2 regions of the Cytobacillus sp. FSL R7-0696 genome follow, and region 1 is predicted to be linked to the other one. Evidence: a T-box and tRNA genes for the amino acid it is inferred to sense, from the RefSeq annotation. Region 1 holds a T-box; the other holds one or more tRNA genes.
The links. A T-box is a leader RNA that pairs with one kind of tRNA and senses whether it is charged. The one in region 1 lies ahead of thrS (threonine--tRNA ligase), so its partner is inferred to be a tRNA-Thr.
Positions count from the first base shown of each region.

Region 2: it encodes a tRNA-Thr, which carries the amino acid that the T-box ahead of thrS (threonine--tRNA ligase) is inferred to sense. The anticodon was not compared.

Region 1 is NZ_JBBOWA010000001.1:2,995,181-3,004,529, forward strand. It holds gene ytaF (sporulation membrane protein YtaF) at 1-551, shown strand, start outside; gene coaE (dephospho-CoA kinase) at 578-1,180, shown strand; gene MKX29_RS15555 (glyceraldehyde-3-phosphate dehydrogenase) at 1,465-2,490, shown strand; gene speD (adenosylmethionine decarboxylase) at 2,973-3,356, shown strand; gene nrdR (transcriptional regulator NrdR) at 3,506-3,967, shown strand; gene MKX29_RS15570 (replication initiation and membrane attachment family protein) at 4,046-5,467, shown strand; gene dnaI (primosomal protein DnaI) at 5,468-6,400, shown strand; gene ytxC (putative sporulation protein YtxC) at 6,495-7,367, shown strand; T-box leader at 7,415-7,647, shown strand; gene thrS (threonine--tRNA ligase) at 7,694-9,349, shown strand, end outside.
Region 2 is NZ_JBBOWA010000001.1:2,527,012-2,536,360, reverse strand. It holds tRNA gene MKX29_RS13060 (tRNA-Arg) at 24-97, opposite strand; tRNA gene MKX29_RS13055 (tRNA-Asn) at 113-187, opposite strand; tRNA gene MKX29_RS13050 (tRNA-Ile) at 198-274, opposite strand; tRNA gene MKX29_RS13045 (tRNA-Gly) at 282-352, opposite strand; tRNA gene MKX29_RS13040 (tRNA-Leu) at 370-451, opposite strand; tRNA gene MKX29_RS13035 (tRNA-Cys) at 456-526, opposite strand; tRNA gene MKX29_RS13030 (tRNA-Gln) at 531-602, opposite strand; tRNA gene MKX29_RS13025 (tRNA-His) at 619-694, opposite strand; tRNA gene MKX29_RS13020 (tRNA-Trp) at 701-774, opposite strand; tRNA gene MKX29_RS13015 (tRNA-Tyr) at 778-861, opposite strand; tRNA gene MKX29_RS13010 (tRNA-Phe) at 875-950, opposite strand; tRNA gene MKX29_RS13005 (tRNA-Asp) at 970-1,046, opposite strand; tRNA gene MKX29_RS13000 (tRNA-Met) at 1,050-1,123, opposite strand; tRNA gene MKX29_RS12995 (tRNA-Ser) at 1,138-1,230, opposite strand; tRNA gene MKX29_RS12990 (tRNA-Met) at 1,247-1,320, opposite strand; tRNA gene MKX29_RS12985 (tRNA-Ala) at 1,348-1,423, opposite strand; tRNA gene MKX29_RS12980 (tRNA-Pro) at 1,437-1,513, opposite strand; tRNA gene MKX29_RS12975 (tRNA-Arg) at 1,522-1,595, opposite strand; tRNA gene MKX29_RS12970 (tRNA-Gly) at 1,599-1,673, opposite strand; tRNA gene MKX29_RS12965 (tRNA-Leu) at 1,695-1,776, opposite strand; tRNA gene MKX29_RS12960 (tRNA-Lys) at 1,786-1,861, opposite strand; tRNA gene MKX29_RS12955 (tRNA-Thr) at 1,876-1,951, opposite strand; tRNA gene MKX29_RS12950 (tRNA-Val) at 1,967-2,042, opposite strand; tRNA gene MKX29_RS12945 (tRNA-Glu) at 2,047-2,121, opposite strand; rRNA gene rrf (5S ribosomal RNA) at 2,152-2,268, opposite strand; rRNA gene MKX29_RS12935 (23S ribosomal RNA) at 2,541-5,473, opposite strand; rRNA gene MKX29_RS12930 (16S ribosomal RNA) at 5,866-7,414, opposite strand; gene MKX29_RS12925 (amino acid ABC transporter ATP-binding protein) at 7,741-8,520, opposite strand; gene MKX29_RS12920 (amino acid ABC transporter permease) at 8,535-9,349, opposite strand, start outside.

The sequences.
Region 1 (9,349 bases):
AGATTCCAATTAAATCGATTTTAATTATTGCTTGTTGTTCAGCTTTTACTCTTCTCATTTCAATGGGGATTGGTCATACAATAGCAAAGTTTATCTCACCTGCTTTTGCAAACAGTATTGGAGGTATCATCCTTATTGTATTAGGTGCTTGGGTACTGTATCAGTTTTTCCGCCCTGAAAAGGAAAAGGATAAGGATGCTCTTCCACATGAGAAAATTCTTTTGAATTTTGAAATCAAGTCTTTGGGTGTAGTTATTAACATTTTAAGAAAACCGATGGTAGCCGATATTGATAAGTCAGGTACAATTACTGGTATTGAAGCCTTTTTATTAGGGTTTGCTTTGTCACTGGATGCGTTTGGTGCAGGCATTGGAGCGGCTATGCTGGGGTATTCACCATATTATTTAGCTATATGTGTTGCGGTTATGAGTTCCTTGTTTGTTTTTGGTGGGATGAGTATTGGCTCGATATTTTCTAAATCTCAATGGATGCAACGATGTTCGTTTATACCAGGGTTAATTTTAATTATACTTGGAATCTGGAAAATTTAATTTGAGAAAAAGGTGTGAAAGTAAGAATGACAGTTATTATCGGACTCACTGGTGGAATTGCAAGCGGTAAAAGCACGGTTTCCACCATGTTTAAAGAAAGAGCGATTACAGTAATAGATGCAGATGTTGAAGCGAAACGAGCAGTTGAAAAAGGTGCGACTGCTTATGATGAAATTGTCTCTCATTTTGGCCAAGAGATTCTTCTTGAAAATGGGGAGATTAACCGTCAAAGATTGGGTTCCATTGTTTTTTATAGTGAAGAGGAAAGAATGAAGCTCAACAGTATTGTCCACCCGGCTGTAAGGAGGAGAATGAACGAGCAAAAGGACGAAGCAGTTGCTAATGGTGAAAAAATGGTCGTTCTAGATATTCCGCTCTTATTTGAAAGTAAACTCACATATATGGTGGATTACACCGTTTTAGTGTATGTTAATAAAGAAAATCAGCTTCAGCGGTTGATGGAGAGAAATGGTTTTGATGCAGAAGAAGCGAATGCACGTATTCGATCACAAATGCTATTGGAAGAAAAAGTACAGCTAGCGGATTTTTTAATTGATAATAATGGCGATCTCGCAAGTACAGAGAAGCAACTAGATGATTTACTGTTACAATTAAAAGATAAACAGTAAAACACAATTACTACTTAGACTTCTACGTTTCATTAGTAATATTTCCACCCTTTTCGTCCACAATAATAAGTGGATTATTTTTTTCCGCTAAAGAAATAGGGCGTAACGATGCATTTTTCACGTAATGTCACGCGTTTTATGGTTTCTTTACATGCACAATATTTCTGAATAGTGGAACTTTAAAATATCCGCAATTTGCTCATCACATTTTGTGGTTAATATGTTATACTATTAGCATGAAAATGGTTAAAAAAGTATAACATTTATACGGAAGGGGCCGTAAGATGAAGGCGAAAATAGCGATTAATGGGTTTGGGAGAATAGGACGAATGGTGTTTAGAAAGGCCATTCTTGATGATACATTGGAAGTAGTAGCAATAAATGCTAGTTATCCACCAGAAACGTTAGCACATTTAATTAAATATGATTCTACTCATGGTGCATTCCAAGGTGAAGTGATTCCCGAAGATGATGCGCTTGTAGTGAACGGAAAAAGAGTTCAATTACTAAGCAATCGTAACCCTGAGGAACTTCCTTGGAAACAAATGGAGATTGATATCGTTGTTGAAGCTACAGGTAAGTTCAACTCGAAAGATAAAGCGATGCTTCATTTAAATGCAGGTGCCAAGAAAGTGGTTTTAACGGCTCCAGGGAAAAATGAAGATGTAACCATTGTGATGGGCGTAAATGATGAAGCGCTTAACATTGCTGAACATGATGTCATTTCTAATGCTTCTTGTACAACAAACTGCTTAGCGCCAGTTGCAAAAGTATTAGAAGATAAGTTCGGCATTGAAAACGGTTTAATGACGACTGTACATGCGTATACAAATGACCAAAAGAACCTTGATAATCCACATAAGGATCTTCGCCGTGCTAGAGCTTGCGCGCAGTCAATTATTCCTACTTCAACAGGAGCAGCGAAAGCATTGTCTCTTGTGTTACCACAATTAAAAGGCAAGTTACATGGTATGGCTCTTCGTGTGCCGACGCCAGATGTATCACTTGTTGATTTAGTTGTTGATTTAAAGAGGGATGTAACAATTGATGAGGTAAATGCTGCGTTTGAAGATGCGGCACAAAATGAATTAAAAGGTATATTAGATATAACAGAAGAACCACTTGTTTCAATTGATTTCACAACAAATCCACACTCTGCTATTATTGATGGGCTTTCCACAATGATGATTGGTGAGAATAAAGTAAAAGTTTTAGCTTGGTATGATAACGAGTGGGGTTATTCTTGTCGTGTAGTTGACTTGGTGAAATACGTAGCTGAAGAACTAAATAAATCTGCAGTGAACGCATAATTTTATGTAGGCAATCCTTTAATGGGATTGCCTATTTTTTGCATTTTTACTATGTAGATAAAATGAAATGTTAAACTGATTACTACATAGATGATCACAGGTTGGGGCAATCTTTTAAATAAAAAAGCTTTTTGATTGTCTTTTCGTTACGTATTACTGAATGATGTCTATGAAAAATTTGAATAAATTGTGACATTTCCCTTGCTTAATGGAGGGGATGAACACTGATGATAACAATGTTTAGTCACCTTTCTTTATGTGAAAATGTAATTATTATTGAAATTCACTTAAATAAATTTTCTAGGATTTATTGCAAAAGAACATTAAACAAAGTATACTAAAAATCGTGAACTTCTCAACGAGTAAGGCGCTAAATGGCTACTTAAAGGGTTAGGACCTCTTTGGACTAACTTTCCCCCGTGGTAGTTATATGCTTTGCCCAGTAGAAATTCATGTCAATTAGTAAAGGGGGAAATTTGAATATGGAAACAATGGGTCGTCACGTCATCTCAGAGCTTTGGGGATGCGATTTTGAAAAATTGAATGATATGTCATTTATTGAGCAAACATTTGTAGCAGCTGCACTAAAATCAGGGGCAGAAGTGCGAGAGGTGGCATTCCATAAATTTGCACCACAAGGTGTAAGTGGGGTTGTCATTATTTCAGAGTCGCATTTAACTATACACAGTTTTCCGGAGCATGGCTATGCAAGCATCGATGTTTATACTTGCGGTGATCTTAATCCTCATATCGCGGCTGACTATATAGCAGAAGCTTTAGGTGCTGATACACGTGAGAATATAGAAATTCCTCGTGGAATGGGTCCTGTTCAAGTTAAGAACGCAACAAAAGCCAATGTGTTATAATAAAGAAGAAGTCTTCAAGAGTGCAAGCGAATAATTGCACTCTTTTTATTATGAAAAAAACATATCTACTTGTACTAACAACTCCTTTTTTATATGATAGTAAGTAAAGATACATTTTAGGAATGTAAAGATGAGACGGAGTTGATTGTATGAAATGTCCTTCATGCCAACATAATAATACTCGTGTGCTAGACTCTCGTCCTGTTGATGAAGGTAAATCGATACGAAGACGAAGAGAGTGTGAAAAATGTGGTTATCGGTTTACAACTTTTGAAAAGGTAGAGGAAATTCCTTTGATTGTTGTGAAAAAAGAAGGAACAAGAGAAGAGTTTAGCAGAGAGAAAATATTGCGTGGACTAATAAAAGCTTGTGAAAAACGACCGGTTGCATTAAAAGAACTAGAAGATATCACTTTTCAAGTTGAAAAGGAATTAAGAAGCAACGGAGTATCAGAAGTGAAAAGTGATGATGTTGGCGAAATGGTTATGGACAGGCTAGTGAAAGTTGACGATGTCGCCTATGTTCGCTTTGCTTCTGTTTATCGTCAATTCAAAGATATTAATGTATTTATAGAAGAGCTAAAAGAGTTAATGAAGAAGGAACAAGCGTAAAGGTGAGCAAATAGGCTAAAGTGAATTTAGCTTCTTTGCTCATTTTTTTCAAGATATGAAAGAAAGAAGGTATTTTTCATGGCCCAGCATTGGACTGAAGTCATCCCTAGTGATCATTATACAGTGGCTTTAAATGGGCTGTTACATGACTATGATCGAAAAATCTTAGTATTTCTTTATCAGCCACTTATTGGGACCATTGCGTACAGTTTATATATGACCTTATGGATGGAAGTGGAGGAAAACCGTATTTGGTCTTCATCTTCGCGTAACCATCATGGTCTGATGAGTATGATGGACTTAAGTTTAAAAGAAATTTATGAAGCAAGAAAAAAACTTGAAGGAATTGGCTTGCTAAAAGTTTATGTGAAAGAAGGGGAAAATCGTGAATTTATTTATCAATTACAGCCCCCCCTTTCTCCAAGTACATTTTTCTTAGATGGTATGCTCAATATCTTTCTTTATAAAAAAATCGGTAAAACTCAATATACAAGACTAAAGCGTTTTTTTAGTGATGAGGAGTATTCAAACCTTCCTCTTGATTATAAGGATGTAACAACAGCCTTTCATGAGGTTTATACATCTGGACACCAGCTTGCTAAAGAGTATAATGATGACTTATCTGTTTCTCCAAAAGGTGAATGGGTAGATAGAATGGAAGCGAATAAAATTCAAATCCCATTGCAAACATTTAATTTCTCGTTATTGGAAGCGGGCCTTAGTGAATCACTTGTTCCCCGAAAAGCACTTACGCAAACAGTAAAGGATGCCATTAGTAATTTGGCATTTTTATATGATATTGATGTTATGGAAATGAAGAATATTATGATAAGCGCGATGAACGAAGATGATGAAGTTGAGATGGATGAATTGCGGAAATCGGCAAGGGATTGGTATCAAATGAATCATCGTGACGAATTGCCATCACTAATTACGCAAACTCAGCCTGTTCATAGTCTCTCAATAACTGAAAAGCCCAAAAGTAAAGAAGAAGAGCTTATTCAATACTTTGATACAACTTCCCCTATTCAATTTTTGAAAGATTTATCTGGGGGGGCGGAACCTTCAAAAGCGGAATTGAAAATACTTGAAGATGTGATGTTTCACCAAAAGTTGCCTCCCGGTGTGATGAATGTTTTGATTGATTATGTGATGCGTAAAACAGATAAAAAGCTGACAAAGGCATATGTGGAAACGATCGCTAGTCATTGGGCGAGAAAGAGCATTCAAACTACGGCTAATGCCATGGCTCTGGCGAAGAAAGAGCACCAACAATATTTGAAATGGGCAGAGAATAAAAAAGTAGGGAAACGTTCATCCAAATCTAATACGAAAAAAGCTGTCACGAGGACAGAGCTTTTACCTGATTGGTTTGACGAGGAAACAAGTAAAAATGAAACTGTCGACCAACAGAAGCAGGATAAGAAAGATGATCATGTAGATCTTAATATGAAGGAATTTCAAGAACTAATGAAAAGAAGAAACGGGGGTGGACAATAGATGGAAAGAATCAATGATACGCTTAAAAAACTTGCAGGAAATCAAGATTTTAAAACGAGATATGAAAAGCAACGAGCAGAGACTTTAAATGATCCAGATGTCCATGCCTTTTTGACGGCACATAAGGATGAATTGTCAGCAGATATGGTTGAAAGAAGCTTAATTAAATTGTATGAATATAGCAAGCTAAGTAAAGAATGTAATCGCTGTCCGAGCCTAGATAGTTGTATCAATTTTATGCAAGGTTACCACCCAGAGCTCGTCATTGAACGTGGCCTGATTGATATTAAATATGATAAATGCCCACGAAAGCAAATCCATGATGAAAAAAGAAAAAATGAGAAGTTGATTCAAAGTTTATATGTCCCTAAAGACATACTAAATGCAACTTTTGATACGGTGTACAACGATGATGGAAAAAGAATGGAAGCGGTTAATAAAGCTCTTAGCTATTGTATGAATTTTAAAAAGGGCGATGGTCAGAAGGCGTTATATTTATACGGCCAATTTGGTGTCGGTAAATCTTATTTATTAGGTGCGATTGCCAATGAACTTGCCTTGAAGCAAGTTCCATCAATGATTGTCTATGTGCCTGAATTATTTAGGGAATTGAAAAGCTCAATTAGTGATTCGACTTTAAATGATAAACTTGAAGCTATTCGATCATCTTCTGTACTTATGTTTGATGATATGGGTGCAGAAACGATGTCAAGTTGGACAAGAGATGAAATTTTGTCGCCGATTCTACAATATCGTATGCTTGAAAAGTTACCGACTTTTTTCACCTCAAACTTTGATTATAAAGGACTTGAACATCACCTGACCTATAGTCAGCGAGGGGAAGAGGAGCGGATGAAGGCAAGAAGAGTAATGGAAAGAATTAAATATTTAACCGATCCTGTGCTTGTCGAAGGACCGAATCGAAGGGTTTAGGCAAGATAATTTTTCAATAGTTTTTCTTCATGACTTCTATTTTGGCCAAGTCTCCCATATATATGAATCAGATAGATGTTAAGGGGGGATTTGGTTGATAGAGATCATTTTCCGGAATAAGCATGAAGCTGAGGAGCTGTTTCAGCACGCAATCCGGATTCAGAACTATACGGAAGGCGAAACGACAATTCTTCATAATGAAGGTCAATATATAGTAAGAATGTATCCTGAACAATGCAGTGGACGATCTATTGAAGAAGTAAAACGAACATTTTCTGCTTTTTTAATGGAGAGTAAATGCGATAGTTGGTTTAGAAAGATAATGGCCGAGAAGTTTTATTATCAAGATTCGGAAGAACAACAACAAATTCTTGAAATCATTCATTCCATATTAGAAGGGCAAAGAGAAGATTTATCTACTTTTTTACAGAGAGTGGATATACACGAGCAATTACGAGCGGCTATAGATCGCCTAGTGCATGATGATATCTCTTTTTCTTATGATGCTTTTATAAAGTTTCGTCTTAAACCGCTTTTAGATGATATGACAAAGTATGTTGAGTTGTCTATTGATGAATATAAAATGGAACAGGAATATCAAATGTTTATTCAAACCTTAAGAGACTTTATTAAGGATAGAGAAAGTAAGTTACCCACGATTCATTTATATTTAGGTGAAGAAGTCCGCTTTTTTAATCAGCATTTCGAGGAGCTTTCTCGAATGGACCTAACGGCAATGATAGATCGAAGGCTATTAATTAATCACCCTGTCTATGTAGATTCAGTTACAATCGCACCATTACTCTCAATCGCTCCTGAGGAAATATGTTTATATAGTGAAAGTGAAGAACAACCTTTAGTTCGTACAATTAAAAATATTTTTGAAGAGAGATTGAAAACCCTTCATATAAGTGAATTTAATATGCGTAAACAGCATGCGTGTAAAAATATAAGTGAACCCTCTTGATTTTCCGTAAATTAAAAACTATAATACTTACATATTGAAATTATCAATGAACAGTAATGATAAGGATATGGGTATTCTTTTACGGTTTATAGAGAGGGAAGACAAGGCTGCAATCTTCCTAACACGAATGGAATGCTTACCACCTTTGAACTCCAATACATAAAGATGTCTATGGCGTCGATTAAGTATTGGCGGCAACAAGACCGTTAACTTGCTACGAGTCACTTTTTTAAAGTGAGAAGTAGGGTGGAACCACGTGTATATGATACTCGTCCCTTTTTTTAGGGGCGAGTTTTTTATTTTTCAAAAACAAGGAGGAAGTTATGATGTCAGAAATGATTAAAGTTTCGTTTCCAGATGGAGCAGTAAAGGAGTTCTCCAAAGGAACAACAACGGAAGAAATCGCATCATCAATCAGCCCTGGCTTAAAAAAGAAAGCCATAGCCGGTAAAGTGAATAATGAATTATTCGACCTTCGTCGTCCAATTGAAGAGGATGCGGCTGTGGAGATCATTACCCAAGGCAGTGATGAGGCGCTTGAAATTATGCGTCACAGTTCAGCTCATTTAATGGCGCAAGCGATTAAACGTTTATATAAAAACGTTAAATTAGGTGTAGGTCCTGTTATTGAGAGTGGCTTCTACTACGATATCGATATGGAGGAGTCATTAACACCTGAAGATCTACCGAAAATCGAGAAAGAAATGAAGAAAATCATCAATGAAAATATTGAGATTGTGCGTAAAGAAGTGAGTAGAGACGAAGCTTTAAAAATCTATGAAGAGATTGGCGACGAATATAAGGTTGAACTGATTGGCGCCATTCCAGAAGGTGAAACAGTTACCCTTTATGAACAAGGCGAATTCTTTGATCTTTGTCGAGGGGTTCATGTTCCTTCTACAGGGAAAATTAAAGAATTTAAGCTTTTAAGTATTGCTGGCGCATATTGGCGTGGAGATAGCGACAATAAGATGCTACAACGTATATATGGTACTGCATTCTTTACAAAAGATGACTTAAAAGAACACTTGCGTTTGCTTGAAGAAGCAAAAGAGCGTGATCACCGTAAAATTGGTAAGGAATTAAGCCTCTTTACGAACTCCCAAAAGGTAGGACAAGGGTTACCGCTATGGTTACCAAAAGGTGCAACAATTCGCCGTAATATTGAACGTTATATCGTGGATAAAGAAGTGCGTTTAGGCTATGACCATGTATATACACCAATTATGGCAAATGTGGAACTTTACAAAACATCAGGACACTGGGATCACTATCAAGAAGATATGTTCCCTGTAATGAAAATGGATAATGAGGAGCTTGTTCTTCGCCCAATGAACTGTCCTCATCATATGATGATTTATAAACAAGGAATCCATAGTTATAGAGAATTACCAATCCGTATCGCTGAATTAGGTACAATGCATCGCTATGAGATGTCTGGAGCATTATCAGGATTGCAACGTGTGCGTGGTATGACATTAAATGATGCCCATCTATTCGTTCGTCCAGATCAAATTAAAGAAGAATTTATACGCGTTGTTAATTTAATTCTCGAAGTATACAAAGACTTTGACATTAATGATTATTCGTTCCGCTTATCTTATCGCGATCCTGAGGATACTGAAAAGTATTTTGATGATAATCAAATGTGGGAAAAGGCACAATCGATGTTAAAAGAAGCAATGGATGAGATTGGCTTGCCTTACTATGAAGCAGAAGGGGAGGCCGCATTCTACGGTCCTAAGCTTGATGTACAAGTAAAAACAGCTCTAGGTAAAGAAGAAACGTTATCAACTGTTCAGTTAGACTTCTTGCTTCCTGAACGTTTTGACTTATCTTATGTTGGGGAAGATGGCAAGCCGCATCGCCCTGTTGTTATTCACCGTGGTGTTGTTTCAACGATGGAACGTTTTGTTGCTTTCCTTATCGAAGAATACAAAGGTGCATTCCCAACATGGCTAGCTCCTGTTCAAGTTCAGGTT
Region 2 (9,349 bases), 470 kb from region 1:
GGGCTTTTCAGCGAGAGCTTTGACGCGCCTTAGAGGATTCGAACCTCTGACCCACAGCTTAGAAGGCTGTTGCTCTATCCAGCTGAGCTAAAGGCGCAAACTAAAATATGTATGGCTCCGCAGGTAGGATTCGAACCTACGACCGTTCGGTTAACAGCCGAATGCTCTACCACTGAGCTACTGCGGAATAATATAAATGGTGGGCCTAAATGGACTCGAACCATCGACCTCACGCTTATCAGGCGTGCGCTCTAACCAGCTGAGCTATAGGCCCCTATTTAAGCGGGTGAAGGGAATCGAACCCTCATCATCAGCTTGGAAGGCTGAGGTTTTACCACTAAACTACACCCGCATTTAAGAACTTCAACATACCGGTGGTCGGGGTCGAACCGACACTCCCGAAGGAACACGATTTTGAGTCGTGCGCGTCTGCCAATTCCGCCACACCGGCATAAAGGCAACACCCGGATTTGAACCGGGGATAAAGGTTTTGCAGACCTCTGCCTTACCACTTGGCTATGCTGCCATAACTGGGCTAGTAGGGTTCGAACCTACGAATGACGGAATCAAAATCCGTTGCCTTACCACTTGGCTATAGCCCAACAAAATATTTAAAAATGGGGCGGCTGATGGGAATCGAACCCACGAATGTCGGAACCACAATCCGATGCGTTAACCACTTCGCCACAACCGCCATGAATGGCAGGGGTAGTAGGAATCGAACCCACATCAAAGGTTTTGGAGACCTTCGTTTTACCATTAAACTATACCCCTAGATGGTGGAGGGGGGCAGATTCGAACTGCCGAACCCGAAGGAGCGGATTTACAGTCCGCCGCGTTTAGCCACTTCGCTACCCCTCCAAAAAAGAATAAATGGTGGCTCAGGACGGAATCGAACCGCCGACACAAGGATTTTCAGTCCTTTGCTCTACCGACTGAGCTACTGAGCCAAAATAATAAATATGTAAATGGCGGTCCGGACGGGACTCGAACCCGCGACCTCCTGCGTGACAGGCAGGCATTCTAACCAACTGAACTACCGGACCAGATTGCGGGGGCAGGATTTGAACCTGCGACCTTCGGGTTATGAGCCCGACGAGCTACCGGACTGCTCCACCCCGCGATAATAAATATTAATGGCGGAGGAAGAGGGATTCGAACCCCCGCGGGCTTTAACACCCCTGTCGGTTTTCAAGACCGATCCCTTCAGCCAGACTTGGGTATTCCTCCATTAATAAAAAAGCAATAGCGGCGGAGGGGATCGAACCCCCGACCTCACGGGTATGAACCGTACGCTCTAGCCAGCTGAGCTACACCGCCATAAAATATATTTTATAAAAATTAAATTGGTGGAGCCTAGCGGGATCGAACCGCTGACCTCCTGCGTGCAAAGCAGGCGCTCTCCCAGCTGAGCTAAGGCCCCTAAAAAGTATTCGTGGTCGGGAAGACAGGATTCGAACCTGCGACCCCTTGGTCCCAAACCAAGTGCTCTACCAAGCTGAGCTACTTCCCGAAATAAAGCGCGCCCGAGAGGAGTCGAACCCCTAACCTTTTGATCCGTAGTCAAACGCTCTATCCAATTGAGCTACGGGCGCATCTGGAGCGGAAGACGGGATTCGAACCCGCGACCCTCACCTTGGCAAGGTGATGTTCTACCACTGAACTACTTCCGCAACTATTCATTATAAAACTAATGCGGGTGAAGGGAGTCGAACCCCCACGCCTTGCGGCGCCAGATCCTAAGTCTGGTGCGTCTGCCAATTCCGCCACACCCGCAAATTTAAATGGTGAGCCATGAAGGACTCGAACCTTCGACCCTCTGATTAAAAGTCAGATGCTCTACCAACTGAGCTAATGGCTCGTACAAAGCACGAGTGGTGCCGGCCAGAGGACTTGAACCCCCAACCTACTGATTACAAGTCAGTTGCTCTACCAATTGAGCTAGGCCGGCAAATATACAAAAAAATGGTGGAGGATGACGGGATCGAACCGCCGACCCTCTGCTTGTAAGGCAGATGCTCTCCCAGCTGAGCTAATCCTCCAAAATGGTGACCCCTACGGGATTCGAACCCGTGTTACCGCCGTGAAAGGGCGGTGTCTTAACCGCTTGACCAAGGGGCCAAAAAATAACCCCAAAAAATGGGGTAGTTTGCCCGGCAGCGTCCTACTCTCACAAGGGGACAGCCCCTAACTACCATCGGCGCTGAGAAGCTTAACTTCCGTGTTCGGTATGGGAACGGGTGTGACCTTCTCGCTATCGCCACCGAACTATAAAATTGTAAGGGAATCGTTCCCTCAAAACTAGGTAATGTTGAAGAAGATTGTTATTGAGTAATCGCCTGAATGCGTACTGTAGGCTACTACTTACGTAGTGCTGTCTAGCTGCGGCGGCTAGTAGCCGCCCGCATTTCGAATTGTCCAGCTACAGCGCCTAGGTGCTCGAGGTCATAAGTCAAATTTGTCATGAGGTTAAAGAACAACCTCCTGTCAAATCCGTCTTATGCTTGTCGCACCTGTGCAAGGCGCTTTCGCTTTTCGTTTTGGTTAAGTCCTCGATCGATTAGTATTAGTCAGCTACATGTGTCGCCACACTTCCACCTCTAACCTATCAACCTGATCATCTTTCAGGGATCTTACTAGCTTGCGCTATGGGAAATCTCATCTCGAGGGGGGCTTCATGCTTAGATGCTTTCAGCACTTATCCCTTCCGCACATAGCTACCCAGCGATGCCTTTGGCAAGACAACTGGTACACCAGCGGTGCGTCCATCCCGGTCCTCTCGTACTAAGGACAGCTCCTCTCAAATTTCCTGCGCCCACGACGGATAGGGACCGAACTGTCTCACGACGTTCTGAACCCAGCTCGCGTACCGCTTTAATGGGCGAACAGCCCAACCCTTGGGACCGACTACAGCCCCAGGATGCGATGAGCCGACATCGAGGTGCCAAACCTCCCCGTCGATGTGGACTCTTGGGGGAGATAAGCCTGTTATCCCCGGGGTAGCTTTTATCCGTTGAGCGATGGCCCTTCCATGCGGAACCACCGGATCACTAAGCCCGACTTTCGTCCCTGCTCGACTTGTAGGTCTCGCAGTCAAGCTCCCTTGTGCCTTTACACTCTACGAATGATTTCCAACCATTCTGAGGGAACCTTTGGGCGCCTCCGTTACTCTTTAGGAGGCGACCGCCCCAGTCAAACTGCCCACCTGACACTGTCTCCCATCCCGATAAGGGATGTGGGTTAGAATTTCAATACAGCCAGGGTAGTATCCCACCGACGCCTCCACCGAAGCTAGCGCTCCGGCTTCTAAGGCTCCTACCTATCCTGTACAAGCTGTACCAAAATTCAATATCAGGCTACAGTAAAGCTCCACGGGGTCTTTCCGTCCTGTCGCGGGTAACCTGCATCTTCACAGGTACTATAATTTCACCGAGTCTCTCGTTGAGACAGTGCCCAGATCGTTACGCCTTTCGTGCGGGTCGGAACTTACCCGACAAGGAATTTCGCTACCTTAGGACCGTTATAGTTACGGCCGCCGTTTACTGGGGCTTCGATTCAAAGCTTCGCGTGAGCTAACCTCTCCTCTTAACCTTCCAGCACCGGGCAGGCGTCAGCCCCTATACTTCGCCTTGCGGCTTCGCAGAGACCTGTGTTTTTGCTAAACAGTCGCCTGGGCCTATTCACTGCGGCTCATCAAGGCTTTAACACCCTAATGAGCACCCCTTCTCCCGAAGTTACGGGGTCATTTTGCCGAGTTCCTTAACGAGAGTTCTCTCGCTCACCTTAGGATTCTCTCCTCGCCTACCTGTGTCGGTTTGCGGTACGGGCACCTTATTCCTCGCTAGAGGCTTTTCTTGGCAGTGTGGAATCAAGAACTTCGGTACTAAATTTCCCTCGCTATCACAGCTCAAGGTATATGACCATGGGATTTGCCTCATGGTCCCTCTAACTGCTTAGACGCACATCCAATCGTGCGCTTACCCTATCCTCCTGCGTCCCCCCATCACTCAAACAGAATACGGTGGTACAGGAATATCAACCTGTTGTCCATCGCCTACGCTTTTCAGCCTCGGCTTAGGTCCCGACTAACCCTGAGCGGACGAGCCTTCCTCAGGAAACCTTAGGCATTCGGTGGATGGGATTCTCACCCATCTTTCGCTACTCATACCGGCATTCTCACTTCTAAGCGCTCCACCAGTCCTTACGGTCTAGCTTCAACGCCCTTAGAACGCTCTCCTACCACTGAACATCAACGATGTTCAATCCACAGCTTCGGTGATACGTTTAGCCCCGGTACATTTTCGGCGCGGAGTCACTCGACCAGTGAGCTATTACGCACTCTTTAAATGGTGGCTGCTTCTAAGCCAACATCCTGGTTGTCTAAGCAACTCCACATCCTTTTCCACTTAACGTATACTTTGGGACCTTAGCTGGTGGTCTGGGCTGTTTCCCTCTTGACTACGGATCTTATCACTCGCAGTCTGACTCCCATGGATAAATCTTTGGCATTCGGAGTTTGTCTGAATTCGGTAACCCGATGAGGGCCCCTAGTCCAAACAGTGCTCTACCTCCAAGATTCTTACGCATGAGGCTAGCCCTAAAGCTATTTCGGAGAGAACCAGCTATCTCCAAGTTCGATTGGAATTTCTCCGCTACCCACACCTCATCCCCGCACTTTTCAACGTACGTGGGTTCGGGCCTCCATCCAGTGTTACCTGGACTTCACCCTGGACATGGGTAGATCACCTGGTTTCGGGTCTACGACCACATACTCATTCGCCCTATTCAGACTCGCTTTCGCTACGGCTCCGTCTGTCCAACTTAACCTCGCATGTAATCGTAACTCGCCGGTTCATTCTACAAAAGGCACGCTATCACCCATTAACGGGCTCTAACTACTTGTAGGCACACGGTTTCAGGATCTCTTTCACTCCCCTTCCGGGGTGCTTTTCACCTTTCCCTCACGGTACTGGTTCACTATCGGTCACTAGGGAGTATTTAGCCTTGGGAGATGGTCCTCCCTGCTTCCGACGGGATTTCTCGTGTCCCGCCGTACTCAGGATCCACTCTGGAGGGAACGAAGTTTCAACTACAGGGCTTTTACCTCCTATGGCGGGCCTTTCCAGACCTCTTCGTCTATCTCGTTCCTTTGTAACTCCGTATAGAATGTCCTACAACCCCAAGAGGCAAGCCTCTTGGTTTGGGCTAATCCCGTTTCGCTCGCCGCTACTCAGGGAATCGCGTTTGCTTTCTCTTCCTCCGGGTACTTAGATGTTTCAGTTCCCCGGGTCTGCCTTCCATACCCTATGTATTCAGGTATGGATCCTATCCCATAACGGATAGGGGGTTTCCCCATTCGGAAATCTCCGGATCAAAGCTTACTTACAGCTCCCCGAAGCATATCGGTGTTAGTCCCGTCCTTCATCGGCTCCTAGTGCCAAGGCATTCACCGTGCGCCCTTATTAACTTAACCATTGTTCGGCTTGCGATAAGCTACGCATTTCGGCGTCAGCTCACTCGTCAACATCCTCATGTGCACAAGACGCACACTCCGGTGTTTCCTCGCTCGCTTCCTTGAACTGCTTGCTTCTCACAACCCTCACGGTTGTGTTTTCTTAAAAAAGTTTAGTATCTTTACTCTATTACTATTAAATAGAGAGAAAATAACTAAGGTGGCGATTACTCGGTAATCTTCTTCATTACATTATCTAGTTTTCAAAGAACGATTAATGAATGGTAAGCTTTGGTATTCTCGTCAGCTTACGCTTCCTTGAATCCTTCGCTATTTTCATCTTATTTTGAGAGATTATACTCTCAAAACTGAACGAACAGTCTAACATCAAGTTAATTCCGTATATTCCTTAGAAAGGAGGTGATCCAGCCGCACCTTCCGATACGGCTACCTTGTTACGACTTCACCCCAATCATCTGTCCCACCTTAGGCGGCTGGCTCCAAAAGGTTACCCCACCGACTTCGGGTGTTACAAACTCTCGTGGTGTGACGGGCGGTGTGTACAAGGCCCGGGAACGTATTCACCGCGGCATGCTGATCCGCGATTACTAGCGATTCCGGCTTCATGTAGGCGAGTTGCAGCCTACAATCCGAACTGAGAATGGTTTTATGGGATTGGCTAAACCTCGCGGTCTTGCAGCCCTTTGTACCATCCATTGTAGCACGTGTGTAGCCCAGGTCATAAGGGGCATGATGATTTGACGTCATCCCCACCTTCCTCCGGTTTGTCACCGGCAGTCACCTTAGAGTGCCCAACTGAATGCTGGCAACTAAGATCAAGGGTTGCGCTCGTTGCGGGACTTAACCCAACATCTCACGACACGAGCTGACGACAACCATGCACCACCTGTCACTCTGTCCCCCGAAGGGGAAAGTCCTATCTCTAGGATTGTCAGAGGATGTCAAGACCTGGTAAGGTTCTTCGCGTTGCTTCGAATTAAACCACATGCTCCACCGCTTGTGCGGGCCCCCGTCAATTCCTTTGAGTTTCAACCTTGCGGTCGTACTCCCCAGGCGGAGTGCTTAATGCGTTTGCTGCAGCACTAAAGGGCGGAAACCCTCTAACACTTAGCACTCATCGTTTACGGCGTGGACTACCAGGGTATCTAATCCTGTTTGCTCCCCACGCTTTCGCGCCTCAGCGTCAGTTACAGACCAGAAAGTCGCCTTCGCCACTGGTGTTCCTCCAAATCTCTACGCATTTCACCGCTACACTTGGAATTCCACTTTCCTCTTCTGCACTCAAGTTCCCCAGTTTCCAATGACCCTCCACGGTTGAGCCGTGGGCTTTCACATCAGACTTAAAGAACCGCCTGCGCGCGCTTTACGCCCAATAATTCCGGACAACGCTTGCCACCTACGTATTACCGCGGCTGCTGGCACGTAGTTAGCCGTGGCTTTCTGGTTAGGTACCGTCAAGGTACCGGCAGTTACTCCGATACTTGTTCTTCCCTAACAACAGAGTTTTACGATCCGAAAACCTTCATCACTCACGCGGCGTTGCTCCGTCAGACTTTCGTCCATTGCGGAAGATTCCCTACTGCTGCCTCCCGTAGGAGTCTGGGCCGTGTCTCAGTCCCAGTGTGGCCGATCACCCTCTCAGGTCGGCTACGCATCGTCGCCTTGGTGAGCCGTTACCTCACCAACTAGCTAATGCGCCGCGGGCCCATCTGTAAGTGATAGCAGAACCATCTTTCAATCTAATTATATGTATAAATAGATATTATCCGGTATTAGCCCCGGTTTCCCGGAGTTATCCCAGTCTTACAGGCAGGTTGCCCACGTGTTACTCACCCGTCCGCCGCTAATCTTTGGGAGCAAGCTCCCTCAGATTCGCTCGACTTGCATGTATTAGGCACGCCGCCAGCGTTCGTCCTGAGCCAGGATCAAACTCTCCAATAAAGTGTTTGATTAGCTCATTTGCACCTATGGTGCTTTGTTGCTGATAAATCAGCTTTTTTAGAATTACGCTTGACGTTTTACGTTCGTTCAGTTTTCAAAGAACAATCTCGTTCGCTTCAGAAGCGACCTTCTTAATATATCATTCAGTTCGTTTGATGTCAATAACTTTTTTTAAAATCCTTATGTAAGTTACTGCGTCAGTAACGACTGCTTTAATATAATATCACCTGTTATTATTATTCGTCAATAACTTTTTTAAAAAAATTAATCTATTACATAAATAAAAAAGGAGTCAGCACTTTCATGTTATGCTGACTCCTTTTTTATTATAGTATTTGCGATAAGAACGCTTTCGTCCTTTCATGTTGTGGGTTATCAAATAATTCTACTGGCGTTCCCTCTTCAACAATTTCACCGTAATCAAATAAAACAATACGGTCAGCTACTTGGCGAGCGAACCCCATTTCATGTGTAACAACTACCATTGTCATTCCTGATTCAGCCAACGTCTTCATTACATCCAATACCTCTTTTACCATCTCAGGATCTAACGCTGAGGTCGGTTCATCAAACAACATGATTTTCGGTTGCATCGCCAACGCTCTTGCAATAGCCACCCTTTGTTGTTGCCCACCTGAAAGTTGACCTGGATATTTATCAGCTTGTTCAGGAATACCTACTCTTTCAAGCAACTCTTTCGCGATTTGTTCAGCTTTAGTCTTCTTCCACCTTCTCACCCAAATCGGTGCTAAAGAGATGTTTTTTAGAATCGTCATATGTGGAAAGAGATTAAAAGATTGAAAAACCATCCCTGTTTCTTTTCTTATTTCTTCTATGTTCTTTAAATCATCAGTCAACTCAATACCATCTATTTTTATTTGTCCTTGTTGAAACTCTTCTAAAGCATTAAGGGTGCGAATAAAAGTAGATTTCCCTGAACCAGATGGCCCCAGGACAACAACAACCTCACCTTGTTTCACACTAATATTTACATCTTTTAAAACATGCAGTTGTCCAAACCATTTATTTAATCCCTTTACTTCTATTATATTTTCTCTTTTTTCAATAGGTATATCTATTTTCTCAACTCCAAATATACTTTCCATCTATATATATCCTCCTAACGCTCTCCGGCACCTAAAGTATTTTCCAATCTTCTACTTACATACGACATAAGCGAACAGAATATAAAGTAAATAAACGCGATAAACAGAAATACTTCCATGTTCTTACCTAAAAAGGCGGGATTTGCGATCACCTTTTGTCCCATCCCTAATAATTCAGTTAATCCTACAATTGCTACAAGAGAAGTATCTTTGAAAATTGAGATAAACTGACCAACACAAGCTGGAATCACAGCTTTGATAGCTTGAGGAAGAACAACAAAACCCATGGTATATGTGGAATTCAAACCTAAAGCTTGCGCTGCCTCAAATTGTCCCCTCGGAATTGATTGCAATCCACCTCTTATATTTTCAGCTAAATATGCAGCACTAAATAATGTGAAACCAACCATTGCCCTGAGGACATTACTCACATCAATACTATTACCTAAAAAAAGCGGCAACATTAACTGAAATACAAATAGTATGGTAATTAGAGGGATTCCTCTTATCAGTTCAATATAAATGATACAAAACCATTTCACTACAGGGAGTTTACTTCGTCTTCCTAGAGCTAATAAAACTCCCAAGGGAAAAGAACAAACAATTGCCACACTTGCAATAAGTAGCGTTAATAAGAAACCTCCCCAAATATTAGAATTCACTTTTGGTAAAATTCCGAAACCATTGAATAGAGAAATAACAAGCGGAATAAACAATATCCATAATAATAAAACTGGTATTTTTAGCTTTTTCACTTTTCTTCCTATTATATAAAAGAGGAAAATGCAAATAATATTCCCTACAAGAATAAGCCTCGTATTTGTTTGGA